DNA from 2 places in the Mucilaginibacter sp. GW822-FHT03E02 genome. Region 1 is predicted to be linked to the other one. Evidence: riboswitches for the same ligand, from Rfam matches in the RefSeq annotation. Region 1 holds a riboswitch; the other holds the start of a gene.
The links. A riboswitch is a leader RNA that binds a small molecule or an ion and turns the genes downstream of it on or off. The one in region 1 is predicted to bind S-adenosylmethionine.
Positions count from the first base shown of each region.

Region 2: another riboswitch for S-adenosylmethionine. It lies ahead of AC1RM2_RS10300 (peroxiredoxin family protein); the one in region 1 lies ahead of AC1RM2_RS33125 (O-acetylhomoserine aminocarboxypropyltransferase/cysteine synthase family protein).

Region 1 is NZ_JBXANJ010000003.1:133,876-149,557, reverse strand. It holds gene glmM (phosphoglucosamine mutase) at 1-1,318, shown strand, start outside; gene AC1RM2_RS33150 (cysteine desulfurase family protein) at 1,504-2,640, shown strand; gene AC1RM2_RS33145 (hypothetical protein) at 3,267-3,665, shown strand; gene AC1RM2_RS33140 (hypothetical protein) at 3,949-4,167, shown strand; gene AC1RM2_RS33135 (homoserine dehydrogenase) at 4,269-5,480, opposite strand; gene AC1RM2_RS33130 (homoserine O-acetyltransferase family protein) at 5,480-6,535, opposite strand; gene AC1RM2_RS33125 (O-acetylhomoserine aminocarboxypropyltransferase/cysteine synthase family protein) at 6,624-7,943, opposite strand; SAM riboswitch class I at 8,191-8,301, opposite strand; gene AC1RM2_RS33120 (trans-sulfuration enzyme family protein) at 8,514-9,629, opposite strand; gene AC1RM2_RS33115 (hypothetical protein) at 10,017-10,538, shown strand; gene mqnE (aminofutalosine synthase MqnE) at 10,759-11,955, shown strand; gene AC1RM2_RS33105 (histidine phosphatase family protein) at 12,060-12,677, shown strand; gene AC1RM2_RS33100 (menaquinone biosynthetic enzyme MqnA/MqnD family protein) at 12,693-13,442, shown strand; gene AC1RM2_RS33095 (DUF5990 family protein) at 13,678-14,115, shown strand; gene AC1RM2_RS33090 (DinB family protein) at 14,256-14,756, shown strand; gene AC1RM2_RS33085 (TetR/AcrR family transcriptional regulator) at 14,954-15,559, shown strand.
Region 2 is NZ_JBXANJ010000001.1:2,429,247-2,444,928, reverse strand. It holds gene AC1RM2_RS10310 (SusD/RagB family nutrient-binding outer membrane lipoprotein) at 1-153, opposite strand, end outside; gene AC1RM2_RS10305 (SusC/RagA family TonB-linked outer membrane protein) at 159-3,341, opposite strand; gene AC1RM2_RS10300 (peroxiredoxin family protein) at 3,799-4,371, opposite strand; SAM riboswitch class I at 4,491-4,604, opposite strand; gene AC1RM2_RS10295 (phosphotransferase enzyme family protein) at 5,054-6,052, opposite strand; gene AC1RM2_RS10290 (WG repeat-containing protein) at 6,587-7,576, shown strand; gene AC1RM2_RS10285 (M1 family metallopeptidase) at 7,590-9,260, shown strand; gene AC1RM2_RS10280 (M1 family metallopeptidase) at 9,448-11,118, shown strand; gene AC1RM2_RS10275 (head GIN domain-containing protein) at 11,347-12,084, shown strand; gene AC1RM2_RS10270 (IS4 family transposase) at 12,172-13,539, shown strand; gene AC1RM2_RS10265 (IS4 family transposase) at 13,653-15,020, opposite strand; gene AC1RM2_RS10260 (DUF2490 domain-containing protein) at 15,108-15,682, opposite strand, start outside.

The DNA.
Region 1 (15,682 bases):
AACACCGCTGGATATTGTAAAATTTACATCGGCTTACGGTGCCTGGGCAGTTAAAAAATCGGGGATCAAAAAAATTGTGATAGGCCGCGATGCCCGCATATCGGGCACCATGGTTAATAACCTGGTAGTGGGTACTTTACAAGGCCTTGGCATTGATGTAATAGATCTTGGCCTTTCAACTACGCCTACTGTTGAAGTTGCAGTTACAGGCGAGCAGGCGGCAGGCGGCATTATACTAACAGCAAGCCATAACCCAAAACAATGGAACGCGCTTAAACTGCTTAATGCCGATGGTGAATTTATAAGTGATGCGGATGGTAAAGAAGTATTAGAAATTGCCGAAAACAGCGATTTTAAATATGCCGATGTAAACGACCTTGGTAAGGTTACCCTGGATGATAGCTGGCTGCAAAAACATATTGACCTTGTACTGGCATTGCCACTGGTTGACGTGGAAGCTATTAAAAAGGCCGATTTTAATATTGTAATTGATTGTGTAAATTCTACCGGTGGTATTTTTGTACCAGCCTTGCTTAAGGCATTGGGTGTAAAAACCGTTCACGAATTATATTGTGAGCCCGATGGGAATTTTCCACACAATCCCGAACCTTTGCCCGAGAACCTTACAGCCTTGTCAAAAGAAGTTTTAAATAAGCGCGCCCATTTAGGGATAGCTGTTGACCCGGATGTTGATCGCCTTTGCTTTGTTTGCGAGGATGGCAATATGTTTGGCGAGGAGTATACCCTGGTTGCTGTGGCCGATTACGTGTTGCAGAATAATTTGGGTAATACGGTATCCAACCTGTCGTCAACCCGTGCTTTGCGCGATGTTACCGAAAAGGCAGGCGGCGAATATCATGCGTCGGCAGTAGGCGAGGTGAACGTGGTTAACAAAATGAAAGCAGTTAACGCTGTTATCGGCGGCGAAGGTAATGGTGGTATTATTTACCCCGAAATACACTACGGCCGCGATGCTTTAGTTGGTATAGCCTTGTTTTTAACCCACCTGGCTAAATATGGCAAGTCGGTTTCAAACCTGCGTCAGTCATATCCCGGTTATTTTATTTCGAAAAATAAGATCACTTTAACCCCTGAAATGGACATTGATGCCCTTTTGATCAAGGTTGAAGAAAAATATATGAAACAACCGCACTCAACAATTGACGGTTTGAAAATAGAATTTGATAAAGAATGGGTACATTTGCGTCGTTCAAACACTGAACCGATTATCCGTATTTACTCTGAGGGCAATTCAGAAACGGTTGCAAACGGATTGGCAAATAAGATAATCGCAGATATTAAAGAGATTTTGAATTAATTATTGAATTATTGATTTACTGAATTATTGAGTTAGGAATTAGCCCAGTCATTGAATTATTAATTTAATAAATAGTTTTTACAAGTTAACTGACCCATTTGTTGAAGGATTGAATTGATGAATTGTTGAGTTTGCTCTTCAAATCACTAATTCAGTAAATCAATAAATCAATAATTACTATAACGATGCGTGTTTATTTTGATAATGCTGCTACTACGCCGCTTGACCCTGAAGTTTTAAAAGAAATGTATAAAGTGATGGAAAACCATTATGGTAATCCATCTTCAATTCATTCGCACGGCAGGGAGGCACGCACGCTAATCGAAAGATCGCGCAAAACCATAGCCGGGCTGCTGCATACTTCGCCTGCCGAGATATTTTTTACCTCGAGCGGCACCGAAGCCGATAATACAGCCATCAGATGCGGCATAATTGATCATAACATTACCCATGCCATAACCAGCCATATTGAGCACCATGCCGTATTGCATACGCTGGAGGCGATGGAAAAATCGGGTATTATCAAGTTAAGTTTTGTTAACGTTGATAGTAAAGGCAATGTAGATTATGATCACCTGGAGACTTTATTGAAGGATAATGCCAGGAGTTTTGTATCTATTATGCATGCCAACAACGAGATTGGAACCCTATCGGATATGAACCGCATTGGCGACCTTTGCGAGGCTTATAACGCCATTTATCATTGCGATACGGTACAAACTATGGGGCACTATCAGCACGACCTGAGTAAGCTTAAAACTCATTTTTTGGTTTGCGCCGGTCATAAACTGCATGGGCCTAAGGGTGTTGGATTTTTACACATCAACCATCGCATTAAAATAAAGCCTTTGATATATGGCGGCTCGCAGGAGCGCAACATGCGTGGCGGTACCGAAAATATTTACGGCATTGTTGGCCTGGCCAAAGCTTTGGAGCTGGCTTATGCCGAAATGGAGCAACACCAGGCACATATCCAGGGCTTAAAATCATACATGCTGGGCAAATTGGCCAGCGAAATCCCCGGCGTAAACTTTAACGGCGAAATTGATCCTGAAAAAAGCTTATATACGGTACTTAACGTAGCTTTCCCCGAAATGGAAATGGCCGATATGTTGTTATTTAATTTAGATATCAGCGGCATATCAGCATCAGGCGGCAGCGCTTGCAGTTCGGGCACCGATATTGGCTCGCACGTACTTACATCGATAGGTGCAAGCTCATCAAGGCCTTCGGTGAGGTTCTCTTTCTCCAAATACAATACCAAAGACGAAGTTGATTTTACCGTAGCCAAGGTAAAAGAGCTTTGCTTGGTAAGCGCGTAAACTGCGTCGCATAGAGGGGCGAAAAAATAAAAAATGAGCTTCACCCTCTTTGCGGCTTCAGCCGGAGAGAGGGTCGGCCAGCGTAGCGTAGCCGGGGTGAGTAGTAGCCAGCGTTCAAAACCAATGTTTATGTAAACCCTAACAAGTCATGGGTAGCCTGCAGAAGCATAGCGGGCAAAGGCCTCTCCGCGCGACCCTTCGACAGGCTCAGGGTGACAGGCCTACGCACCTCGAAAGTTTAACATGTCATGGGTAGGAACGAAGGCTCTATCCGTGAACTTTTCTATCGGTCATGCACAGCTTATAGATCCTTCGTACCTCAGGATGACAGGAAAGTTGCAGTCCGCTGTTGCCCGCACTACGCTTGTAATGACATGTTTATAAATAGTTGACTGCCAATATCGAATATCCGTCATTGCGAGGCACGAAGCAATTCCCTACATGCTACCCACATAGTTCGGGATTGCTTCGTGCCTCGCAATGACGGTAGTTTGAAAAATTCGTTTACCTTTCCCTCGCACTGCGCATCTAAATCTGCACACTTTTATTTGAAAGTTATTTTCTTAATTCGAAAACAATATGGCATTTTAATAGGTTTAATTAATTAACAACTAAAATTAAAACCTATGAATATGCATAATGAAACCTGGGAAAACCAGGATAGCAATTACCAAAATGCTCATTCAGTTCCGGTAAACAAAGGCGATGCCCATAACAGCAACCGCGATTTGGAAGACGAAGGTGATGATCTGGACGAAGAATTTGATGTAACCAACGAGTATCCAAACGAAACTCCCGAGGAACGTAAAACCAGGACAGAAGGTGTAGGTAGCCATAGCCAGGCCGAAGTTGACCAGCCAACCAAAAGCGCCGATACATCTTACAGCGAACAAACCGACGTAACCCCACCAAATAAGAAAGAATTTCCATCAGTTGGGCCAGCTAAAACAGATTTTGCCAGCCGCCCGCAGGGCCGCACAACAGGCCGTATGGTAGGGCATGAGCCGGGTACCGAAGGTATATAGGTTTACGAGCTTGAATTGATTATAACATCGTGCCGACCACCAGTCGGCTTTACTAACCAAACAGAACTCGCTGCTTGAAAATAAGGAGGGGCTATCCGTACCGGCCGGCCTCTTCTTTATCGCTCTTTCGGGATAATATATAGAACAATAATGAGTTTATATTTTATACAACGAGGATAAAATCCCAGCTACAAAAGCGGGTGCCCAGACTTATCACCGACTGAATTCATAACCATGAATAATTTTAGAATTAATAACCTAAAATATAAAGGAGGATAAGATCATGAGAAAGTATGGAGAACTAAACCAAAACCAGGCTAATAACCTGTGGATGAGGGACGCTAACATTAACGCAGATATGACGGCGGGTAATCATACGCTTGAAAGGAATGGCCCCAACAGAAAAAACCTGAAAGTTTTACACGAGGACGGGAGCTTTGCCGATTTTCCTGATCGCGATATACCAGGAGCCGGTGCACTATCGGGCTGTATAACAAAATAAATTTTTATAACACACAAAGAAAGGGTACCCAAAACGGATACCCTTTCTTTTGTTATAAACTAACAAAGCAAAATTTGCTTTAAAATCATTCAGGCTTTCACTTAAATTGACGCCAGGCTAACCCCGGTAAGCTGGCCGGCAAAGGCAACAAACGCCTTTCCTTCGGTTATTTGCAATTGGTTATCAATAAGGCTTTGTAAATTAACTTTTCCGATAACAAATTTATAATCGCCAGAGTAGTAGCGTTCTTTTATCGAAATAAATTTCAAATCTTCTACCAACCGCTCGTCATCATACCTTAAATAGATATCAAACTCCACATCGTTGGTAAATTGAAGTCCTGTTTTTTCTTTGGCTTTTTTGTACTCGTATTGGTAGCTATAACGCAAAGCAGCTATATCTGATAGTACGGCCGATCCGGTAGGGTGGCCACCGGCGCCTTTTCCGAAAAAGAATTGCTGATCGGCAAAGGCGGCTTGTACTGTTACCCCATTGTACTCGTACTCCACGTTATATAAAAACTCGGTACTGTTAACAAATTTAGGCAATACAAACATGGCCACATTGCTATCATCCAATTCTTTAGCTACCGGAACCAGTTTAATTTTCAGGTTCTTTTCGCGGGCGTATTGTAAATCCTGGGCAGCAAGGTTCTGAATGCCTAAATTGAAAACCTCATCTGGCTGTACTATTACGCCATAGGCATGTGCCGCCGCAATAACCAGCTTATATTTGGCATCGTAACCGCCTACGTCGCTGGTGGGGTCGGTTTCGGCAAAACCAAGGTCTTGCGCCTGTTTAAGGGCGCTATCATAATCAAGGCCTTCAATAAAGCCTTTAGATAAAATATAATTTGATGATCCGTTAAAAATTCCGCTTATGGAGTGTAGTAATTCATTATCATAATACTCTTCCAGGTTACGGATAATAGGGATGCTACCACAAACCGCGCCTTCGTATAATAATGAAGTGCCGTGTTTGTGCTGTAGCTCAATCAGCTCTTCCAAATGAAGCGCTATCATTTTTTTACTGGCCGATACTACATTTTTGCCGCTGCTTAATGCTCTTGATACAATTTCAAAAGCCGCCTCGGTATCGTTAATTAATTCTACAATGGTATTAATCTCCGGGTTGTTTAGCAACTCGTCTCTATCTGTAGTAAATAAATCTGCCGGCAGGGAACGCTCTTTATGCGGATCCTTGATAGCAAATTTTACAATTTCGATGTTTAAATTTTTTGTCTTGATGATATCATATAATCCCTGTCCAACTACGCCAAATCCAAATAATCCTATACTTAACTTTTTACTCATTACGCTGTACGTTGCAATTCTATAATTTTTCCTTTTACATCAGTTTTAAAAAACGATGTAATAATATTTGTTAATGCTTCTGTTTCAATTAAAAAACCATCGTGGCCATAAAACGAATCCAATTCGGCAAAGGCCGATTTGGGAATATGCCTGAACAGGTATTCCTGCTCCTCGATAGGGAATAGCACATCCGATTTGATGCCAATAACCAAAGTACGGGCCTTGATAAGGCTTAATGCCTTCTCAACTCCATTACGGTTGCGGCCCACGTTGTGCGAATCCATCACTTTGGTTAAATACCAATAGCTGTAGGCATTAAACCGGTTCACCAGTTTTTGGCCCTGGTATTCCTGGTAGGTTGACGCCTTAAAATTATCGGTTTTGCTATCAACCTCCTCCTGTTGTGTAATACCGTAAGTTTTATAGGTACGGTAGGAGAGCAGTGCTATACTCCTGGCAGCCTTTAATCCGTTTAGCCCGCCTTCAATAGTGTTATTGTTAAAAGTCGCGTCGGCGCTTAAAGCCAAACGCTGCGACTCATTAAAGGCTATACCCCATGGCGAATGGCGCGCGTTGGTAGCTATCAAAATAAGGTTTTTGATACGGTTTGGTTCGATAATACCCCATTCAACAGCCTGCTGACCGCCCAATGAGCCACCAATAAGGATATGAATATTGCCTACGCCCAAATGGTCGGCTAATAACTGGTGGGCCTTAACAATGTCCCTGATAGTAAACTGGGGGAATGTTAAAAAATATGGCAAACCAGTTTCAGGATTTGTACTTAACGGATTAGTTGTACCATATGGCGAACCCAAAATATTGGCACAAACTATAAAATGTTCTTCGGGGTTGAATTTATTTGCGGTGCCCACAAAACCTTTCCACCAATCAAAAACATCGGCATTGGCCGTTAGCGCGTGGCATACCCATACCACGTTGTCCCGCTCTTGGTTTAAGCGGCCATAAGTATGAAAGCCTATCTCCAGTTGCTGTAGTTGTTCGCCAGATTCCAGCTCAAAAGTTTGTGTGTACTTAAATATTTCTGTATTCATTCTATCTTACTTTCAGTCGAAAGTCTTGAGTCTTAAGTTCTAAGTGTTTTGTTTTTGACTCAGAACTTAAGACTTTAGACTCAAGACTTTAAACCAATTCGGCCTGCGCCTCTTTTATTTTGGCAAATGCCTGTTCAAAATCTGCTTTTATATCGTCAATATGCTCAATACCAACTGCTACCCGTAACGATGTTGGGGTAACGCCCGCCGAAAGCTGTTCTTCATCAGATAGCTGCTGATGTGTTGTGGCCGATGGCTGTATAATGAGCGTTTTTGCATCGCCCACATTGGCCAGGTGGCTCACCAGTTTCAGGCTATCTATTAATTTACCCGCTGCTTCTTTATCGCCATCAATCTCGAAAGATAACACCGCTCCAAAACCATTTTTCAGATATTTTTTTGCTAATTCGTGGTACGGCGACGATGCTAATCCCGGATAGTTTACTGATGCTACCTGCGGATGCTGGTCAAGCCATTTAGCCAGTTCCAGTGTATTATCTACATGGCGTTGCACCCGTAGTGATAGTGTTTCCAGTCCCTGTATATTCAGCCATGAATTAAACGGCGATTGCGAAGGGCCAAAATCGCGTAAGCCTTCTACACGGGCACGAATAATAAACTGAATGTTACCAAACGGACCGCCAATGCCAAACACATCTGCAAAAACCAACCCGTGGTAACCTTCGGATGGCTGGGTAAATTGCGGGAACTTGCCGTTGCCCCAGTTGTAGTTACCGCCATCAACAATAACACCGCCAATGCTGGTACCATGGCCGCCAATCCATTTGGTGGTTGATTGCACCACTACACTTGCGCCATGCTCCAACGGGCGGAATAAATAGCCGCCTGCTCCAAAGGTATTATCAACAATCAGCGGCAGGTCGTGCTTTTTGGCCAATGCGCCAACTTTATCAAAGTCGGCAATTGTAAAGCCGGGATTACCTATAGTTTCCAGGTAAATGGCTTTGGTTTTATCATCTATTAAAGCTTCAAGGCTTTCGGCAGTATCGTCTTTGGCAAAACGCACATCAATGCCTAAGCGTTTAAAGGCAACTTTAAACTGGTTGTAAGTGCCGCCGTATAAAAAGGGCGAGGTCACAAAATTATCGCCGACCTGTAAAATGTTATTTAACGCTAAAAACTGGGCAGCCTGTCCCGATGCGGTGGCTAAAGCTGCAACACCGCCTTCTAAAGCGGCAATGCGTTTTTCAAACACATCGGTAGTGGGGTTCATTAAGCGGGTATAAATATTGCCAAACTCCTTTAGCGCAAACAAGTTGGCGCCATGTTCGGCGTTTTTAAATACGTACGATGTAGTTTGATAAAGTGGTACCGCGCGTGAACCTGTAGTAGGGTCAACTTCCTGGCCGGCGTGTAATTGTAAGGTTTCGAATTTTAAGGCTGACATAGTTGTAGATTTTTAAAAGGTTATAATTAAATTTTGTTGTTTAGATGGATTTTTGACAAGCTGATAAAATATTTACCAGTTTTACAACACGTATGTTTTCAGGGATTGAAAAAGGGACGTATTAAAGCATCAACAGCAGCAACACATACAAATGCAGCCAATAATCGGGCTAATGCGTTGTATGTTACCGTTTTGGGTATTAAAAATGTTGCTTGTAGTAATTGTAATTAAACTTTTCATGGCTATAAATTTATATCCCCCGGTGTTATTTGCCGGGACAGGAATTGGCACCTTCTTCAAAACTGAAGGGTTGCCAGCGGGTCATTGAGCCTGATCTCTCGCCGCTTCTTTATAAATCAATACCCGAACTATGCGGAGAATTGATTGACTATGGTATCGCTACCAAATAATGTTGCGAATATAAGGGGTTATTTATTTAAATACAAAATTTTATTTTTATAAAAGGGTAAAGGTAAAAGGCGAAAGGTAAAAGGTTTTGTGTCAACCTATCTCACAACATGACAAAAATACCCTTTGCCCTTAACCTTTCGCCTTTTGCCAAAAAAGGGCTTAAGCGAGAGCCTGCTCCAAATCCTCCACCAAATCATCAATATGTTCTAACCCCACCGAAACACGCAATAAATTCCTTGGTGTTTTGGTGTCGGGGCCCTCTACGGTTGCGCGGTGCTCTATTAAGCTTTCCACGCCGCCTAAGCTGGTTGCTTTAGTGAATATTTTGAGTTTGTTGATGAGGTTGTGCGTATCGTTTTCATCGCCCTTAACAATAAACGAAAGCATGCCGCCGAAAGCCAACATCTGCTCCCTGGCAATTTCATGCTGCGGATGCGATGCCAAGCCGGGATATAATACCTGTTCTACTTTAGGATGCTTTTCTAAAAATTCAGCTAATAGTTGCGCATTGTGTACATGGCCCTTAACCCGGTAAGGCAAGGTTTTAATACTGCGTGCCAGCCAGAAACAGTCGGTTGGGGAAGGGATAGCGCCGCCCATTTCCTGTATCAGGCGTATTTTTGCCCACCACTCGTTTTTTTCTGCGGTGATTAATGCGCCGCCCATTAAATCGCTGTGCCCGCCAAAATATTTGGTGGCCGAGTGCATTACTATATCGGCACCCAAAGCTAATGGTTGCTGGCATATAGGTGTGGCAAAGGTATTGTCAACAACAACTTTAATGTTATTCGCCCTGGCAAAGGCAACTACTTTTTTTATGTCGGTTATCTTGAGCAACGGGTTTGAGGGCGTCTCAACCCAAATCACCCCGGTTTCGGGCCTGATGTGTTGTGTTAAAACATCAATATCATTAACGTCAACAAAATCAAAAGTTAAAATACCCGCGAAGAGGTTTTTAAGCTGATTACGCAAGCCATGGTACATATCATCCGGGCAAATAATGTGCGTACCGGGGGCCAGCGACTGGAATACCGACATGCCCGCCGCGTTACCAGATGAAAATGATGCTGCATCGGCGCCACCCTCTAATTTGGCTATAACGTTTTCAAGCAAGGCCCGGTTAGGGTTTGATGCCCTGCTGTAAATATGCCCGCCGGGAAAGCCGCCATCTTCGTCACGTTCAAAAGTGGTCGACATGACAATGGGTTGTATTACGGCTTTTGATGATCCGTCTACATGGTTGCCTGCGTGTATAGCTATAGTTTCAGTTTTCATGAAAAATATTTGCAGCAAACTTAGTATTCCAATTTGCAATAATATTATCTTAGGGTAAAAAAAATTAAATATGAATATTCGAGGTATCCCTATGGCATCTATTGTTTTATTCGTTTATGCCCTGGTTAATTTGGTGATCAAATACTTTTATCCGTTATCATATCATTTAATTCATCCATACTTAGATGGGGGCCTAATTGGAGCCATGTTTGTTTACGGGTTGTACTACGCTAATATATATGTTGGCGCATGGGTAAATAACAGGAAAGAGGAAGTCGCGAAATAATAAGTCTGTGGCAGTCATGCCGCTTTATTATTTAACCAGAATTATTTCTAATACGGGTGTAGCGGTAAGCTAAAGGTTTGCGTAATGATAAAAAAAACTTCATGAAAAACCTGTACCTGCCCGTTATTATACTACTATTACTGGTTGTATCCTGTAAAAAAGAAGACATCGCCAAACAAAGCGAATATGATGCCAGCTACAAAGCCTGGATAAGTTTCAAAAACAGCAGCAAAAACTCATATTCCTATACAACAACCTTTGGCTCGTGGGTAGGTTTTGGTGTTACTATCAAAGTAGCTGTAAGCAATGGTAAAGTTGTTTCGCGTGATTACGTCAAAATACAGTCGCGCAATGATGGCACTAATAAAATCGACACCGTTAAAACCTGGCATGAAGATGCTGCCACCATAAATTCGCACCCAAATGACGCCGCCGATGCACTTACGATAGATGGCATTTACTTAAAGGCCCGTACCGAATGGCTTAAGGTTGATGCCGCAACCAATGATATTATATTTGAAGCAAAAAACAACGGCCTTATTTCAGACTGCGGTTACGTGCCTCGCAATTGCGTCGACGATTGCTTTAGAGGGGTAAGCATTACGGCCATAACCGCTATTTAAGCTTAAAGCCGAAAGCAAAAGGCCGAAAGCTAATCCAAATTCTTGTTTAGGCTTTTTGCTTTCAGCCTTTAGCTTTCGGCTTTCTCCAATTAGCCTTTTGCTTTCAGCCTTCTGCTTTAAGCTTTCCACACTCATAATCTTATTGTAAAGATGCCTCTTGCTTTAGGCCCTGGGCTTTAAGCTTTCCGCTTTTTTAGTACATTTGTTCAAAGTTTTTTGAATGGAAGCTGAGCATAATTTACAGTTATTATTACAAAATCCCGACCTGCCTGCTGATTTAAAGCACATTGCCGAAAAGGTACAGCGCAGCGAAAGGATTACCTTTGATGAATGTGTTACGTTATATGAGCAGGGCGACCTCGGTTACCTTGGTGTTTTGGCCAACTACATCCGCGAAAAGCGCCATGGCGATAAAACTTATTTCAACCGTAATTTCCATATCGAACCTACCAATCTTTGTGTTTACGATTGCAAATTTTGCTCGTACTCGCGGCTGCTTAAACAAAAAGCCGAGGGCTGGGAGTATACCATGGACGAAATGTTTAACATGGTAACCAAATACGATGACGAACCCGTAACCGAAGTACATATTGTAGGTGGCGTACTGCCGCAATACGACGTGCCTTTTTACCAGGAACTTTTCAGCCGCATCCGTACCCATCGCCCCGAATTACACATTAAGGCCTTAACGCCGGTTGAATACCATTACATTTTCAAAAAAGCCAAAATTGACTACGCCACAGGCATGCGCCTGATGATGGAGGCTGGTTTAGGCTCGATACCAGGCGGAGGGGCCGAGATTTTCCACCCGGAGGTTCGTGATTTGATTTCAAAAGATAAATGTACCGGCGACCAATGGCTGGCCATACACGAGGAATGGCATAAACTGGGTGGCCGCTCAAACGCCACCATGCTTTACGGCCATATCGAAAAATTCCATCACCGGGTTGACCATATGGAACGCTTGCGCCAGCTGCAGGATAAAACAGGCGGTTTTCAAACATTTATCCCGCTGAAATTCCGCAACCAGGATAACCAGATGTCGCACGTACCCGAATCAACGGTTGTTGAAGATTTGCGTAATTATGCTGTCGCGAGGATCTATTTGGATAATTTCGACCATATTAAGGCGTATTGGGCCATGATTAGCCGTACCACGGCGCAGCTTTCACTCAATTTTGGAGTAGATGATATTGATGGCACCCTTGACGATACCACCAAAATTTACTCGATGGCAGGTGCCGAAGAGCAACACCCCGGCATGAGCACCAAACAACTGGTGGAATTGATTAAGCATGTAGGCAGGTACCCTATTGAGCGCGATACGCTTTATAACGTAGTTACCGATTACAATGATTTTGAATTTCCTGAAACCCAGCCCAAGCCGCAATATTACAAGCTGCCGGTAATAAATTAAGCTAAACAAAAGCCTAAAGCTGAAGGCTTAAAGCAAAAAGCTTTTAATAAAACGTAAAATATCAGACCTGCGTAAAGCTTTAAGCTTTACGCTTCAATAAAAAAATGCAAAAAACCTTATACATAGTACGTCACGGCCAAACTGAGTACAACAAATTGGGAATCATCCAGGGCAGGGGCGTTGATACCGACCTGAACGACGAGGGCCGCAAGCAGGCTCAACAGTTTTTTGCGGCTTATAAAGACGTACCTTTCGATAAAGCATATATATCTGCACTAAAACGTACAAAGCAAAGCATTCAGCCTTTTTTGGATGGGGGATTGCCATTTGAAAAGCTTCCGGGCCTTGATGAACTGGCCTGGGGTATTCATGAAGGTCAGCTGCCCACGCCGGAAAATAAAGCAGCCTTTTTGCAAATTATGCGCGATTGGCTGGATGGAAACCTGGACAGCAAATTTGAAGGCGGCGAAAGCCCCAACGAAGTGGAGATCCGTCAGCGTGAAGCTTTGAAGGTGATCATGGGCCATCCCGAAGAAAAAACCGTACTGGTTTGCATGCATGGCCGCGCCATGCGTTTATTGCTTTGTATTTTAACCGGCAAGCCATTGAGCGAAATGGATAACTTCCCACATCAAAATTTGGTTTTATACAAAGTTGTTTATGATGGCCAACAATTTGCTATTGTAGATTTTAACAATGCCGAACATTTAAAACAATCCTGAAAGAGAACGTTTCTTGTGAAAAAGATCAGAATATCAGCAGTAAGCTACACTAATACCAAACCCTTTATATACGGCCTTCAACATACCGGTTTTGTAGACAAAATAGAACTAAGTCTTGACACCCCGACTGATTGTGCCCAAAAACTCATTGATGACGTGGTGGATATAGGCCTTATCCCCGTGGCGGCCACCTTAAGCCTGCCCAACTGGGAAATAGTATCCGATTACTGCATTGGTGCCGTAGGCTCGGTAAACTCGGTTTTTATATTTAGTAATTGCCCGGTACACGATATTAAATACCTGCAGCTTGATCCCGAATCGCGCTCATCTAACAACCTGGCGCGTGTACTACTTAAAAACTATTGGAAAATAAGTCCGGAGTTAATTGAGGGGGCAGCAAACTACGGCCTGTCGACCGAACCACACACGGCTTTTGTTCAAATTGGCGACCGCACCTTTGGCAAAAAAGATCAATATAAATATGTATATGATTTGGCCGAAGAATGGCAAAAGTTTACCGGCCTGCCGTTCATGTTTGCAGGCTGGATAGCCAACAAACCAATCCCGCATGATTTTATGCAGGAATTTAACGCCGCCCTTAAATACGGCCTCGACCATAGGCAGGAGTTATTCAAAGAGTTGCCTATGCGCGATGACTTTGATATTGTTGATTACCTGATGGTAAAAATTGATTTTGATTTAACCGAGGGGAAGAAGAAGGCGTTGTATATGTTTTTAGATTACATAAAGCGATTAAACGATTAGCGGTTTTGTCTGAACTCGGATTAAGCAGATTTTTTGGATTTCACAGATTTTAAAAAAAACAGCTTGTCTCATGGGCGAGAAAAAAATCAAAATCCAAAAAATCTGAAGAATCTGCTTAATCCAGGTTCGGACGAATTGAATAATATCAAAATCACGCTTAGGGATCAAAGATATAGTTGGCGATTTCAGTATCTTAACCGTTGTTTATTGATACTAACCAAAATCTGATAAAACCATGGAACTATCGCTTCATATTATCCTTGAAAAGCCTACCGCCGGGGTGGCTTTTGGCTTACAAAAGGGATCGGGCAATAAATATGAAACTGTACAAATCCAAAAAACTGATTCGGGCGACCTGAATTTTTATTTAACGGTAACCACAAAAGGGGACAGGCTAAAAGATGCTTCGCCAAGATTTGGCGGTCCATTTATACAAGGCCCCTATATGGGCAACTTTATTTACCTCGATATCGGCACGCTGGCCGGGCAGGTTAGCCCCTGGAACAGGAGGCTCAAAATTCCGATGGCCGGAATAACCTGGGAGATCATCGATCAGCTAAATGCAGATGCGGCGTTAATGCTTAAAACAAACGTAGCCGGAACCGCCAAAGACGGCAGCCCCAATTGTGCTACAGTAAAGCCATTTAACGGCTGGCAGGTAACTTCAAAATAATCAATTGTTAAGTCAACGGCACTAAGTCGGAAGTCATAAGGCTATCTCATTTCTGTGCTTGCAACTTGTGACATTGGGCTGAAGAATAAGCGTCAATTTATCGGTAACACAACCTTATATTTATCAAAATAAATCCCATTATGGAAATTCAACAGGAAACAACCACCGCTTTATTCATTAAAATAGCCATATCAAACTGGGAGTTGCAAAACACCCGCCTTAACGCGTTGCTGGATAAACTAACCGACGAGCAAATTGCCGGCTTTACCGCCCCCGACCGTAACAGTGGCACCTATCTTTTAGGGCACTTGACCGCGGTAAGTGACGGCCTGTTCACCTATTTAGAACTTGGCGACCGGCTTTACCCGCAATTGGACGAGATCTTCCTAAAAAACTCCGATACGTCCGGCCTGGAAAAGCCGCCGATAGCCGATATCAAAGCTGCCTGGCACAACGTAAACACCACCCTTAAACAAAAATTTGATGCCATGCAGCCCGAAGATTGGTTTACCAAGCACAGCGCAATCTCAGCCGAAGATTTTGCAAAAGAACCGCATCGCAACAAACTGAATATCCTCATCAACAGAACAGTTCACCAGGGCTACCACATGGGGCAACTGGCCTATTTGGTGAAAAAGTAGATAGCCCTTCCAAACCTCCCCTGAAGGGGAGGCTTTAAGAAAAGCCTCTCGAAAATCAAAAAGTTCCCCCTTTAGGGGGTTAGGGGGCTTCCTCCTGACAATTCCATGATCTCAATTTGACAAATGGATGGTACTATGCCTAAATAAACAGCTGTATATTTGCTTAACGCTGTTAAATGATTTAAGGCGTAAATAAAATGGCCAGTAAAGAACGTATTCAACGCTTAAAAGACGAAACCAGGATCAATATTCTGGATGCCGCACTCCAGATTGTTAAAGAGGAGGGATGGCAGGCTTTAAGTATGCGTAAAATTGCCGATGTAATTGAATACACCGCACCTATCATATATGAATATTACGCTAATAAAGAAGCTATTTTGCTGGAACTTGCCCGCAAAGGTTACTTGTTATTGGCTAAAGACCTTAGGGCAGCTCACGAACAACATGCACTGCCCGAAAAACAATTGGAAGCTATGTGGCTTGCCTACTGGAATTTCGCCTTTGCCAACAAAGAGCTTTACCAGATTATGTTTGGCGTAACTACCAATTGTTGTTGCGACGAGATAAACAAGCTGGAAGAATCTGTGATGCCCTGGGATCTGTTCACCGATGTAATTGGCAAAGTGATGCGTATTGACAATCCCGAATCGGATGTTATTTGCACTAAATATTACACTTTCTGGTCTGTTGTTCATGGGTTGGTGTCTATCAACTTATTGCGGCGCGGTTCATCAGACGATATCAATCGCCAGGTATTAATGGATGCCATTACCGGTATCATCAGGTCGATAAAACCTGAGTAATTTTTTGCTTCGAAAATAACATCGTTAAATAATTTAACAGTGTTAAATAAAAGTAAACTCAACAACAAATAAATAATAAAACAACTATGGATATCAACTTTTACATAGCGTTACTAAACAGTG
Region 2 (15,682 bases), on a different contig from region 1:
GGTAACCTTGCTGGCTGCGGTAAGCAGGTAATCGGGCTGTGCCGTTTGCGAGTTATTGGGGTTTTTGTTAATATCTACCAGGTCTTTTTTGCACGATGCTGCCGATAACAACAGCGCGCCTGATAATATGAGGGTTGTATATTTAAGTTTCATGGTTATTAAAATTTAAGGTTGATGTTAAAGCCTATGTTGCGTACGGTTGGCAGGGTAAGGTCTTCAAGGCCCTGGCCGTTGCCGTTGTTAAAGGCGGTTTCAGGATCGATGTTTGGCGCGTTTTTATGGATTATCCACAGGTTGCGGCCAACAACAGATAGAGTTGCCGATTGCAGGCCTACGCTTTTTACCCAGTTTGAAGGGAAGGTGTAACCCAGTTTAACCTCGCGCAGTTTAATGTACGATGCATCGTAAACAAAAGCTTCATCAACATTGGTAAACCCTTTGTAGTATGATTGGGCAGGCAATATGGTGGTATTGGCCGTACCATCGGCTTTTACGCCTTTAAATATCATACCATCGTTGTACACGGTTACACCTGCCGGCGCGCTGCCGCTTACCTGTACCGCACCTGCTGATGCATTATTGCCCGGATAATAATAGCTGATACCACCATTTGCCGCTCCGCGCCCCGGCAGGGTAGAGGCCAGCACGCCGGTATAGGTGCCCGTGCGGTTGGTATTTGAATAGATAGACCCGCCAAACCGGGCATCAATTAAGAAACCAAGGTTTATGCGTTTGTAGGTAAAGTTGTTATTAATGCTGCCCAGCCAGTTGGGCGTAAATTTGCCCAGGTATTGTTTGGTTGGATTGATAACCGGTGTACCATTGGCGCCTATTACAATTTGCCCGGATGCATCGCGGGTGTAGGCGTTGCCATATAGGGTGCCGTAAGGCTGGCCAAGGGCGGCCAATACCTGTACGGTACGGTCGCTTCCTAATATGATGCTTTGAAGGCGGCCTTCATCATCAAGCTTAACTACTTTACTGCGGTTAAGTGAGTAGTTGGTGGTAATATCCCACGTAAATTCTTTTGATTTGATGGGCGTTAGGCCCAACTGTACCTCGATACCTTTATTGTTGATGCTGCCGCCATTAATCAGTTTTTGGCTGTATCCGGTTGATGGGCTTACATCAACCGTAACAATCTGGTTTATACTATTGGTATTATAAGCGCTTACGTCCAGGTGAACCCTGTCCTGGAAAAAGCCCAGTTCAAAACCGGCCTCGGCCGATGTGGTGGTTTCCGGTTTCAGTTTGCTGTTTAAATCAACAGTGCCCAGGCTTTGCTGCGGGTTTGAACCAAAAGGTGCGGTAAAATTGTAGTAATTGATAAGCTGATAAGGGGTTGTAGCCTTACCTACTTTCGACCATCCGCCGCGTAACTTGGCGTAGGTTAAAATGTCGCTTTTAATATCAAGCGCCTCTGATAGTATCAAACTGCCGTTAACCGAAGGGTAAAAGTACGACAGGTTGGCCGCGGGCAGGGTCGACGACCAATCGTTACGGCCGGTAAGGTTAATAAAAGCGTAGTTTTTAAAACCAATTTGTGCCGATGCAAAGTAGCTGTAAGTTTTAAGTTTGCCATAGTAGTTGGATGATACCAGCGGATCGCGCGAGTTACTTAAGGTATACAAACCGGCTACAGCCAGTTTAGGCGCTACCTGGTCGTTTTGCTCATTTAATATAGTGCTGATGTTACCGCCTCCTAAAACATCTAACGAAAAATCGTTATTCAGTTTTTTGGTGTACTGCAGCCTGGCTTCGGTATTGGTTTCGTTTACGGTGTAGGCATCTTCTTCGTATGATCCAAATGGGGTGCCGTTGGTCCCGTAAGCTACTTTAATTTTGCGCCTGTCGTTATAATAATCAGTCCCGGTACGGAAATTGGCCGATAAACCTTCGATGATCTTATAATTCAGTTCAACGCTTCCTATAATGCGGTTTTTGTGTTGCCCTACCGTGTTTTCATAAGCCAGCCAATAAGGGTTGCTATAGTAGCTGTTATTCCAGTTAAAGGTGTTGCCGTTTGCATCTTTATAATTTTTAAGCTGGCTGATATCAACCTGGCGGCCAAACCATGTAAACTGTAACATGGTGCTGGTTGCACGCCTGCCACCGGCGCCAGGCAGGTTATCGGCATCGTCTTTAATATAATTGGCAATGGTTGTAACCGTTAATTTAGGGCTTAGCTTAAAGGTAGAGTTCAATAAAAACGAGTTGCGGCCCTGCGAGGTGTTAGGAACAATACCGGTTTGGTGCAGGTTATTGTACGATAAGCGGTAGTCGGCTTTATCGCTGCTGCCTGCCAGTGCTACGCCGTTATTTAAGGTAACGCCCGTATTAAAAAAGTTTTTTACATTATCCGGATGGGCTACAAACGGAACAGCCTGGCCGTTGGAGTAAAACTGCGGAATAAGCGATCCATCCAAAGCGGGGCCCCAGCTTTCGTCAACGCCATCGTTAACGCCGCCGCCTTTGCCGTCTACATAGCTAAACTTGCCGTTTGATCCCTGTCCGTATTCGTTCTGGTAAGCGGGCAGAATGTTTACGGTAGAGAAGCTGGTGTTGGAGTTGATGGTAACGCCAAGCCCTTTTGCACCTTTACCTGTTTTGGTTTTAATAAGGATAACACCCGCTGCGGCCCGGTAACCATAAAGAGCCGCCGCGTTTGGCCCCTTAAGCACACTTACCGATTCGATGTCTTCGGAGTTAAGATCGGCTATGGCGTTGGCGAAATCCCTTGAACCGTTGGTGCCTAAAAACTGGCTGTTATCAACAATAACGCCATCAACCACAAATAAAGGCTGGTTGTTATTGCCTATCGATGTTTCGCCACGGATAATGATACGCGACGAACCCATATCGCCCTGGCTGTTGGTAACCTGTACACCGGCAATTTTACCTGCCAAAGCGTTCACCAGGTTGGTTTCTTTGGCTTCGGAGATGTCTTTTGATTTTAAGCCCTGAACCGAATAGCCCAGTGTCTTTTTATCTTTAGAGATGTTGAGCGCGGTTATCACCACTTCGTTAAGCGAGTTGGGGGCATCTTGCAGCACAATTTGCAAGTTGGTTTCGGCTTGTTTAACCGTAATTTCCTGCGTTGCAAAACCCAGGTAGGACACTTTAAGCACATCGTTAATATTGGCGTTCAGGCTGAATTTGCCATCGGCGCCGGTTTGTGCACCATTGGTGGTGCCTTTAACAGCTACACTTACACCGGGTAGGGGCAAGCCATCGGATTTAGCGGTTACCGTACCGCTTATTTTAACAGATTGCGCTGCAACTGTTTGGATGAGAAAAAAAGGCAACAGGATTGCCAGTAAAAATTTGTAGTTTTTTAACATGATAGTTAATGATTAATAGTTTTTATTGCCAGTACAGCAAAGCCAGCCAACAATATTTTGGGCATAGCAATGCCCGCTGTTGAATTTTTAGTACCGGTAAATTGATTGTTGATTGTGTTGGTTATAAGCCGGAACGGCCAGCTGCAGCAGGGGACCCGGGGCTAATAACCGTTGCCGTTATTTAACAGCAACAACGCATACCCTGCATATACAGGTAAACAGAAGCGGAAGAGGATGATACGGATTTGCGGGCAGGGAATACGTTTGGGAAAGGTGTCCTTGTTGTTTTCATAACAATTTGATATATAGATAGTAGTATTAAGTAGATAGTACTAAGTCTTGAGTCAAAAGTCATATTTATCTTTTTTTGACTTGGAACTTAAGATTTCCGGCTAAAGGCATTTCTCAAACCTAAAAATTAGCGTTTAACTTTAAGCCTTCTGCTTTTAGCTTTTAGTTAGTTTACAGATGCAGTTTTATTGTTCACCAATGCATCAACTACTTTTAGCATCGATGCAAACTCCTGGGTATCATAAAGGCGGGTGAGGTAAACAATTTTACCGTCTTTATCAATAACCACGTTGCGGGTTACGCCACTTTTTTTGTTGGCAAAGCGCCCGAAAATATCGGCACCCGGATCAAGCGCCAGCGGGTAGCTGATGTTCATTTCCTGCTGAAAATGCTGCACTTTTTCAAGCGGCTCGTCCCTGTCGACCCCGATGAGCACCAGGCCTTTGTTTTTATAGGCCTGCCATACATCTTTTTCAAGGTGCGGCATTTCCTGGCGGCATACGCTGCACCAGCTTGCTGTAAATTGCAGGATAACTACCTTACCCCGAAGCTGTTTTAGTGAAGTTTGGGTACCATCGGCCAACACCAGTTTAAAATCGTCGGGTGCCTGCTCGCCGGTTTTAACAATATAACCGCGATCAGTTGATGCGGGCAGGGGAGCCGGCGTTGCGGTTTGCGCAACAGCAAAATAGCCGGTTATTAATAATGAGCAGGTGATGAGTAGCTGTTTAATTTTCATAACGTAAATTTTAACTGCATTTAATGCAGGGTTAAAAGCGCTGAAACTTAATTAAAACAAGAAATTTGGGCGATAACGATATGATGGGTGCAGTTATAAAGCTGCCGGTAACGTAACATACATTATCTTTTCCGCGAATTATTAGCGGACAGGAATTAGCACCTTTATAACAATTGGGCTTACAGGTTGCTAAGACATCACAGGGCCTTTCCCTCCGTCTTTCTTGATAATTAAATTAAAGAACTGTTTGATGATGCAAATGTATAATATATTCTACTAAATACATAGACATTATATAATTTAATTGTCATGAAATGGGAAGGGGTGGGGACACGTGCGGTGAACGTTCAAATCGCTTTTCTACTCGTCGCTTGTATAAACCCCTCCCGGCCTTTACCCTCATTTCAACCGCACCCCTCCTGTTGGGCTACCGTGTGTACACATCTTTTGGAAACTTATCAATAAATAGAAAAATATCATTTCGAACGAATCAGAGGTGGATTTGAGAGGAGGGGTGAGGAGAAATCTTCTGCGACATGCTTGCAAATTTGCATGGTTGAATGCATGTCGTATAGGATTTCTCCTCGTACCTCGTTCGAAATGACATTTTCTTTTGTTTTAAAGATGTGTACACACGGTAGCCCGTGGGGAGGTAATTAAAAAAACCTTAATATTCTATAAATCACCCCTCACAGTACTTATCCACCCACACTTTTATCAACGCAACCCGATCCTTAATAAACTTCGGCCCAAAAAACGGGTTCGACCAATCGTCAAAATGTTCGTATTGAAACCCGAGGTAAAAAATCCAGAAGCCAACGCCAAGGTAAGGGATGGCTTTGAGTTCATCGTCGCTCAGCGCTCTCGTTTCGCGGTAGGCAGCCACAAAAACAGCAAACATCCGGTCGGCTTCGTCATCCTTAAGCTTACCCGTATATACATGCATAAAAAAATGGACGAAGAACGACATCAGGTCGTTAACAAGAAACCCTTTACCGGCAAAGTCGAAATCAAAAAATGTTAAATTACCGGCATCATCAAAATGAAAATTCTTGGGCAAAAAATCGTACTGGCCATAGCCATAGCTAAAGTTAACGGTATCCAGCGAAGTTAGCTTTTGCGCTACCTTACCTGCCAGATCTTTTAAATAAGCATACTCATCAGGCAGATCTTTAAAAGCAGGTTCAAAGCTTTTTATAGGATTGATAAGCGTAGTTTCAATGCTATATTCCCTGCGGGGATAACTAAGTTGGACCACCGAGGTAATGTTGTGAACCATAGCCATCTGCCATCCAATAGTTTTTAACTGATCGTCGTTTAAATCCATAACCGGGGCACCCTCGGCGTATGAGAACAGGATGCCGTAGCGGGCACCTTCGGGCGCGTCGAATTGTTGCAGCTGGCTGCCATCGATAGCTGTTATAGGATAAGCTACATTTGCGCCGCCATTTTTCAACAAGTTAAGCAGTTCCACCTCTGCCTGGATTTCATCGTGCGAGCGGTGCTGTTCGCGGTAAATCTTTAGTACGTATTTGGCATCAATCGCCTCGATGATATAGGTGTCGCTTACCCCGCGCAATAAAAATTTACAGCTAATGAGTTGCAAACCATAGGCAGCTTCGATATAATTTTTTAATGCAATGGCCGATAGGGTAGAATATTGTGCCGGAAAATGTGCCATAGTTTTAAAAATTGAAAAGGGCTGCAATGATACGAAAATGAATAAAATCGGGACGGGTTTTATCCTATTTTACAGGAAAATCGCGTTTAAACTTTTTTACGTCATGTAATAGGATTTTTAATGCCGAGACAGGTAACCCCTACGGGGCACAAAAAGAATTTAGATAAATATTGCTACAAACGGGTAGCCTCTACGAGGCAGCATAAACAACCTGCAAATACATAACAGGATTATCTAAAAAAACCGTAAACTTTTTTTTAGGACGATACATGACTAATAAAGGCGCTTGCCTCGTAGAGGCTACCCGTTTGTAGAAAAATGTCAAATTTATTTTTATGCCCCGTAGGGGCTACCTACCTTCCTATATCAAATTTAAAACGCCATTTCCCTGTCGTATTTTAGCTAACATTGGCTATTTATTAGCTGCTTACTGTAACAGTGTTGTATTAAATTATTTGTTAGCAATTATGTTGCTAAATTAGGCTGTTATTTTGACTGACTGCACCATCATTATTAAATTTTATTCATTGTAAGATGAAGTTATTTGCTTTCTCATTTTTCTTGACAACAACGAGGATTCAAATAAAACAGATATTTTTTGCCGGGTTATTATTGCTGTTATCTACAACATGCTTTGCGCAGGTTGACACCACAAAATATCCCTTTGACAAAAATATATTGGAGAGGTTTTCATACAGTCTTACTCAAAATGATTCTATAATTCCCGTTTACAGCGGCGGGAAATATGGTTACATAAATTCGGTTAGCAGAAGTAAAATAACAGAACAATTATTTGACCAGGCATATCCCTTTGAAGGCAAATGTGCCCTGATAAAACAAAACGGGAAATATGGTATAATTGACAAGCAAATAAATTATATAATCCCTCCCACGTTCGAAAACCCGGCAGATCTAACCGAGAAAAAAAACATAATTACCAGTACTGGCGACGCATTGGTTAAATGGTTTAACTATTATCAGGCTCGTTTTGATACTACTGCGTTTATTTTTGATGAACCGGTTGGACCTCAGATTTATTTTTTTAAAGAAGGGCATAAATTTTATTACGAACTAAATGACGGCAAAAAAACGAGATCGGCTGCCATTTACGATGCCGGCTTTACATTTAATAATTACATGGCTATTGCCAATTTACGGGGCAAATTAGGAGCGCTTTACAGCAATGGTAATATTGCTGTTCCATTTATATACAAGCAATTTGCAGGGGCAGAGGCAGGTAATCAATTTAATACCTTTTTTTATGCGATGAAGAAAGGGCGTTACTGGCATTACTTTAACGGAGGCAAACAACTATTTATAAGCAAACAAAAGCCTGTGTCAATGACCGAAAACGTGTTTGTTTTTAAAGAAGGCGAATTATATAATTATTACAATAAAGAAGGGATTAAGGTTTTGCCGCATAATTACAAGTGGATTTCTGCTAATGGCTGCCTTGCCATCAACCAAAGACATGAATTTGTGTTACTAATCCGCAAAACAGAAGAGTTTACTTATTTTAACTGATACAGTATCATACATGAATATAAAACAACTATACCACACCGCGCTGCTCCTGTTAAGCACCACGGCATTTTCTTTAACGGCCCACGCGCAACTCCTACAGGAAAAAGAAGCCTTTACCCATGCCGATAGCCTGCGCGGCAACTTAACCGCACCACGCACATGCTACGATATCAATTACTACCACCTGGATGTTAAGTTTGATATCGACCATAAAGCTATCAGCGGCAGCAACCTGTTTAAGTTTACCGCCACACAGGATTTTACATTGCTGCAGTTTGATTTGTTTGCTAACCTTAGTGTAGATAAAGTAGTTTACAAGGGCAAAACACTGCCTTTTAAGCGCGATGCCAATGCAGTGTTTGTAACTTTTCCAAAAACCGTTACCAAAGGCAGTAAAGATCAGTTCACGGTTTATTACTCGGGCAAACCAACCATTGCCATAAACGCGCCCTGGGATGGCGGCGTTGTTTACAAACAGGATTCGCTTAAAAAACCATGGGTGGTTACCGCCTGCGAGGGTGTGGGTGCCAGCATCTGGTGGCCCAATAAAGATCACCTGAGCGATGAGGTTGATAGCATGCTCATCAGCATCAGCGTACCCAAGGGATTAAAAGATGTATCTAACGGCCGCCTGCGTAAGGTTACGCCCTTAAAAGATGGCTATAGCAAATTCGATTGGTTTGTGGCCAACCCGATAAACAACTATGATGTGGTTGCCAACATTGGCGATTACGTACATTTTGGCGATACCTACATGGGCGAAAAAGGCAAACTTACCATGGATTACTGGGTGCTGCCCACCAGTTTAGAGAAAGCAAAAAAGCATTTCGGCGCCAATGCCAAACCTATGCTTAAAGCTTTTGAGCACTGGTTTGGCCCCTATCCTTTTTATGAGGATGGCTATAAACTGGTAGAGACCCCGCACCTGGGCATGGAGCACCAGAGTGCAACGGCCTATGGCAACCATTTTTTAAACGGTTATCTGGGCTACGATATGTCGGGCACCGGCTGGGGACTTAAATGGGATTACATCATTATTCACGAAAGCGGCCACGAGTGGTTTGGCAACAACATTACCGGGAAAGATCTGGGCGATATGTGGATCCATGAAAGCTTTACCTGCTATTCCGAATCGTTGTTCATTGAAGATAACTGGGGCAAAAAAGCCGGGCAGGATTACAACTTTGGTTTAAGGGAAGGCATTAACAACGACAGCCCTATTGTTGGCCCTTACAATGTAAACAAAGAAGGCTCGGGCGATATGTACCCCAAGGGCGCGGTAGTGCTTAACATGGTACGCACCATTATTAATGACGATGAAAAATGGCGCACCATCCTGCGCGGCCTCAACAAAACTTTTTACCACCAAACCGTCACTTACGATCAGGTGGTTAACTACATCACCGAACAATCGGGCAAAAACCTGTTACCGGTATTTGACCAGTACCTGCGCTATAAAGACTTGCCTATCCTGGAGTTTGCAACCGTAAGGGGCAAATTCAGCGCCAGGTGGATAGCCAACGCAAAAGATTTTACAATGCCGGTATTAGTGCGCGCAAAAGGCGGCGAGTATAAATTTATTACGCCTACAACACGGTTTACCCCTGTTGATGTGGATGGAGTAAATAAGGATAATATTGAGGTGGATAAATTGAATTTTTATATAGGGGTGTTGGTTGATTGAGAAGCCCCACCAGCTCCACCCAAACCCTCCCCGGTAGGGAGGGCTTAAAAAAATAACTATCAAAAGACTACCCTACCGGGGGAGATTTAGAGGGGCTGGGGGCTATGCTTAGAGTTAAACTATTTACAAACAATAACAAATCAAAAAGTCTCCCCTACCGGGGGAGATTTAGAGGGGGCTTATGAACATGGAAAATCTATACAAATACACACTCGGCCTTTTAATAGCCGGGGCAAGCGTTTTGCCGGCAAAGGCACAATTAGGTACAGTAAAAGAAAAGTTTACCCGCGCCGATACTTTACGCGGATCGTTAACTACACCGTTGCGTACCTGTTACGATATCAATTACTATCACCTGGATGTGAAGTTTGATGTCGATAAAAAATTCATCAGCGGCAATGTGCTGTTTAAGTTTACCGCAGTAAGCGATTTTGATAAGCTGCAATTTGACCTTTGGAATAACCTGAAGATTGAAAAAGTGGTTTACAAAGGGCAGGAGTTAAAATATACCCGCGAGTTTAACGCCGTGTTTTTAACCTTCCCAAAAAACATCAGCAAGGGCAGTAAGGACGAGTTTACTGTTTACTACTCGGGCAACCCAACTATTGCCAAGCGCGCACCATGGGATGGCGGTGTGGAGTATAACACCGATTCATTAGGCCATGCCTGGGTATCAACCGCCTGCCAGGGTATGGGGGCCAGCGTATGGTGGCCAACTAAAGATCAGCAGGAAGATGAGGTTGACAGCGCCCTCATCAGCATCAGTGTACCTAAGGGCTTAAAAGATGTATCTAACGGGCGCTTACGCAAAGTAACCGACCTAAAAGATGGCTATACCCGTTTCGATTGGTTTGTGGCAAATCCTATCAACAACTATGATATTGAAGCCAATATTGGCGATTACACCCATTACGAGGGCGTATACGATGGCGAAAAAGGTAAGCTAACCATGGATTTTTGGCCCCTAAGCTATAACCTTGATAAAGCCAAAGCACAATGGGGGCTTGATGCACCACGCATGCTCAAAGCATTTGAACATTGGTTTGGCCCGTACCCTTTTTACGAGGATGGCTATAAACTGGTAGAAAGTCACCACCTGGGTATGGAACACCAAAGCGGCACAGCTTATGGTAATCATTATAAAAACGGCTACCTGGGTCGCGACCTTTCGGGAACCGGCTGGGGCTTAAAATGGGACTTTATTGTAATACACGAAAGCGGTCACGAATGGTTTGGCAACAACATTACATCTAAAGACCTTGCCGATATGTGGATCCACGAAAGTTTCACCAACTACTCCGAATCGTTATTTGTAGAAACATTTTACGGCAAACAGGCCGGCCAGGAGTATGTACACGGCACCCGCATGGCCATTGCAAATGACAGACCGATTGTTGGCGCTTACGGCGTAAACAAAGAAGGATCGGGCGATATGTATTATAAAGGCGGTAACATGCTTAACATGATCCGCACGATTATTAACGACGATGAAAAATGGCGTGGTATCCTGCGTGGCCTCAACAAAACATTCTACCACCAAACCGTAACTTACAACCAGGTGGTTGATTACATCAGCAAAGAGGCAGGCATGAACCTTGCACCAGTATTTGAACAATACCTGCATTACAAAACCATCCCCATCCTCGAGATCATGTTCCGCGAAGGTAAAAGCTATGCCCGCTGGACCAGCACCGACGCTAAAGACTTTGCCATGCCGGTTAAAGTGCGCGTAAAAGGCGGCGATTACAAATTCATCACCCCAACAAAAGAGTTTAAACCTTTTGAGTTAGAAGGCATAACCAAGGATAACATTGAAGTTGACACATTTAATTATTATATTGGGGTGTTGGTGGAGTAGATGTTGGTGAGTGGTTGATTGGGTTGGATTGAGTTAAGTAGTTGATTGGGTTGGATTGAGTTGGATTGGGTTGATAAGTTAGAATAAGGATATTCTTTTCAGATCAATCCGTGTCCCTACTTAACTCAATCAACTACTTAACTCAATCCAACCCAATCAACTATTTTACAATTCCATGCAACCTCGCCAAATAACTTGCGTCATATAGCTACATAAGAGATAATTAAGATGAAAACATTAAGCAAAATATTACTGATTGCAGCTTTGATAACAGGTGCTGCAGGCTATACAATTGCAAAAACAAATACCCCAACCGACGAGGTTACTCAAAACACAGAAGACCGCCATTTATCTGGTTTCACATCGGTAAGCGTTGCCGGCTCGTTTGATGTGGTTATTACCCAGGGATCAACAGAATCTGTTAAAGTACAGGCACCTTCTGATGTTATCAGCCGCATTATTACCGAAGTGGAAGGTAACACCCTTAAAATTTATACCAAAAGCGATAACGACTGGCACTGGTTTGATGGCGGTCACAAAAAGATTATGATCTACGTTACGATTAAAGATGTAAACGGCGTATCACTTTCAGGTTCGGGCGATGTATCATTCAGGGAAGGTTTGCGTGCTGGTTCATTTAAACTGAAACTAACCGGATCGGGCGATGTAAGCGGCAAGCTTTGGGTTAAAAGCCTGGATGTGAACCTGGCAGGATCGGGCGATATCAAACTAAGCGGTACCGCAGATAACTCAAACATTAGCGTAGCCGGTTCTGGCGATTATACCGCAAGGGATTTAACAACCAATACCGCCTCGGTACGTGTTGCAGGATCAGGCGACGCCAGGGTGAACGTAAGCCAAAAACTGGAGGCATCTGTAGTAGGATCTGGTGATGTTTATTATACCGGCAGTGTAAAAAGTGTGAGCAGCTCTAAGATAGGAAGCGGCGATGTGAGCAGGATGTAAGAGCCTCACCCAACCCTCTCCAAAGGCTACCCCTTACCCAAATTTTAAATAAAGTGGGTTAAAACTGATATTTGGAAAAATAATTCCATGCATCAGGTAAGTATAAAGGATTTCCCAGATTTGGATCTTGGCGATATTCGTCGGAATGAGCGTTTTGTATCTATAATTAATAATTTAAGCAGTAACCCTGGCAGCAGTATTCCAGGGCAGAATGGTGGCTGGTATTCTACGAAGGCTACCTATGAGTTTTACAAGAATGAAGATGTAAGCCTTCAGGCACTTGAGCAAATTATATCAAGTTATGGAAGCAGCCAGGTTGCTGGAACAGATAAAGTATTGGTTGCTCATGATTTTTGCCAGATTAGTTATAATGATAGTGCAGCATCGGGTCTCGGATATCTGGCTAATACGGAGGCAAGGGGCATTATCGCTTACAACAGTATAGCTATCAGCACCACAGGAGTTCCCCTATCATTACTTTATCAGCATAATTTCGTACGTCCATTAGAAGAATTGGGCAAGTCTAAAAAGAGATCATATACACCCTTTGAAGCTAAAGAGAGTTATCATTGGTATAAGGGAATAACTACAGTCAACGAGCTTTTAGGGAATACCATACACAAAATACACATCGCAGACAGGGAAGCAGATATCTATGAATTGTTCTTTTGCGCTTATGAAGAAAATACCGATTTACTAATCCGGGCAAAGCATAATCGTAAGCTAAATGATAAAAGCCTGCTTTGGGATGCAGTTGCAGCGGAGCCCTTAGCAGCAAAAACAACATTGAATATCCCGGATAAAACAGGTAAAAAGACAGCTGCAATTGAAGTTGAAATCCGTTATCACCAAATAGAAATACTTCGTCCTCAGGGAAGCAGTAATCAATATGAAAGCGTGTCGATGTCAGCCATTGAACTTAAACAGATTTCAGCAAAGCAGGACTGGCAGGAAGAGGTGCTGTATTGGAAACTATTGACTACTTTACCGGTTAACACCGTAACAGAAGCTCTGCAATGTGTAAAATGGTATTGTTACAGGTGGCTGATAGAGCGTTTTCATTACGTGCTTAAAAGTGGTACACAGGTAGAAGAATTACAGCTAAAGAAAGCCTCTTCTTTGCAAAAAGCGATACACTTATACAGCATATCGGCTATGCGGATGATGCAGTTGGTTTATCAGTCAAGACAAAGCCCAAATGTGAGTTGCGAGCTTGTACTGACTAAAGACCAATGGGTTGTTCTGTACATGCTAATACACAAATCGAATAAAGTGACAAGCCAACCGCCGACATTAGCAGAAGCCGCCGCATGGATAGGTAAACTGGGAGGGCATCTGGGTAGAAAATCTGATGGACCTCCCGGTTTAAAAGCTATATGGACCGGTTACCGACGATTGATCGACGCTGTGAAAACTTATCAAATCTTGAATCAACAAAATTTGGGTAAGGGGTAGCTCCAAAGGAGAGGGCTTTTTGATTTGCATGGAGAACTAAAAGAAAAAGCGATGAATTGAACTCATCGCTTTTTCTATTTTCAATATTGTTTTTTCCTCCCTCTCCTTTGGAGCTACCCCTTACCCAAATTTTGTTGATTCAAGATTTGATAAGTTTTCACAGCGTCGATCAATCGTCGGTAACCGGTCCATATAGCTTTTAAACCGGGAGGTCCATCAGATTTTCTACCCAGATGCCCTCCCAGTTTACCTATCCATGCGGCGGCTTCTGCTAATGTCGGCGGTTGGCTTGTCACTTTATTCGATTTGTGTATTAGCATGTACAGAACAACCCATTGGTCTTTAGTCAGTACAAGCTCGCAACTCACATTTGGGCTTTGTCTTGACTGATAAACCAACTGCATCATCCGCATAGCCGATATGCTGTATAAGTGTATCGCTTTTTGCAAAGAAGAGGCTTTCTTTAGCTGTAATTCTTCTACCTGTGTACCACTTTTAAGCACGTAATGAAAACGCTCTATCAGCCACCTGTAACAATACCATTTTACACATTGCAGAGCTTCTGTTACGGTGTTAACCGGTAAAGTAGTCAATAGTTTCCAATACAGCACCTCTTCCTGCCAGTCTTGCTTTGCTGAAATCTGTTTAAGTTCAATGGCTGACATCGACACGCTTTCATATTGATTACTGCTTCCCTGAGGACGAAGTATTTCTATTTGGTGATAACGGATTTCAACTTCAATTGCAGCTGTCTTTTTACCTGTTTTATCCGGGATATTCAATGTTGTTTTTGCTGCTAAGGGCTCCGCTGCAACTGCATCCCAAAGCAGGCTTTTATCATTTAGCTTACGATTATGCTTTGCCCGGATTAGTAAATCGGTATTTTCTTCATAAGCGCAAAAGAACAATTCATAGATATCTGCTTCCCTGTCTGCGATGTGTATTTTGTGTATGGTATTCCCTAAAAGCTCGTTGACTGTAGTTATTCCCTTATACCAATGATAACTCTCTTTATCTTCAAAGGGTGTATATGATCTCTTTTTAGACTTGCCCAATTCTTCTAATGGACGTACGAAATTATGCTGATAAAGTAATGATAGGGGAACTCCTGTGGTGCTGATAGCTATACTGTTGTAAGCGATAATGCCCCTTGCCTCCGTATTAGCCAGATATCCGAGACCCGATGCTGCACTATCATTATAACTAATCTGGCAAAAATCATGAGCAACCAATACTTTATCTGTTCCAGCAACCTGGCTGCTTCCATAACTTGATATAATTTGCTCAAGTGCCTGAAGGCTTACATCTTCATTCTTGTAAAACTCATAGGTAGCCTTCGTAGAATACCAGCCACCATTCTGCCCTGGAATACTGCTGCCAGGGTTACTGCTTAAATTATTAATTATAGATACAAAACGCTCATTCCGACGAATATCGCCAAGATCCAAATCTGGGAAATCCTTTATACTTACCTGATGCATAGAATTATTTTTCCAAATATCAGTTTTAACCCACTTTATTTAAAATTTGGGTAAGGGGTAGCCTTTGGAGAGGGCCGGGGTGAGGCTTTAAAACCTTGTATAAAACGCCAACTGCGCTACGTGGTTAATTGTGTAGGCTTCGGCTTGTTTTATGTATTGGTTAAGGTAGCCGGTTTCCACATCAATCATTTTGTTAATGCGATAACCAATGGCTACATAGGCGCGGTTTTGGTCGAAAAAGTGTTTGTTTACTTTGTTTTTGTTTTGGATGTTTACAAACACCTCGTTTTGTAAGGCAACAAACGGCCCTTGTGCAAACACAGCCGAATCCTTTTTCAAAGGCACAATGGCCCGTGCAAAATATCTGAAGCGTTGGGCAAAATAATGGTCATTCTTGGTAGCTGCTGTATTACCCAAAAAACGCTGCTCCAAACGGAAACGGTGCGCCAGGTTAACATTCTTAGTAAGCTTATGGGTATAAGTATATTGCTGCCAGATACGGCTTTCCGGGCGAAAGGTGTGATCACCTGCAGTGGTGCGGCCATAGGTGGCTATGTAGGCATAACCCAAAGCGCCAACCTTGTTTTTGGCAAAGTAGTAATTGGCCGATGGGCGCAGCAAAATATGTTTCAGGTAACTCAGCTCGTCATGTGAGCGTAGTT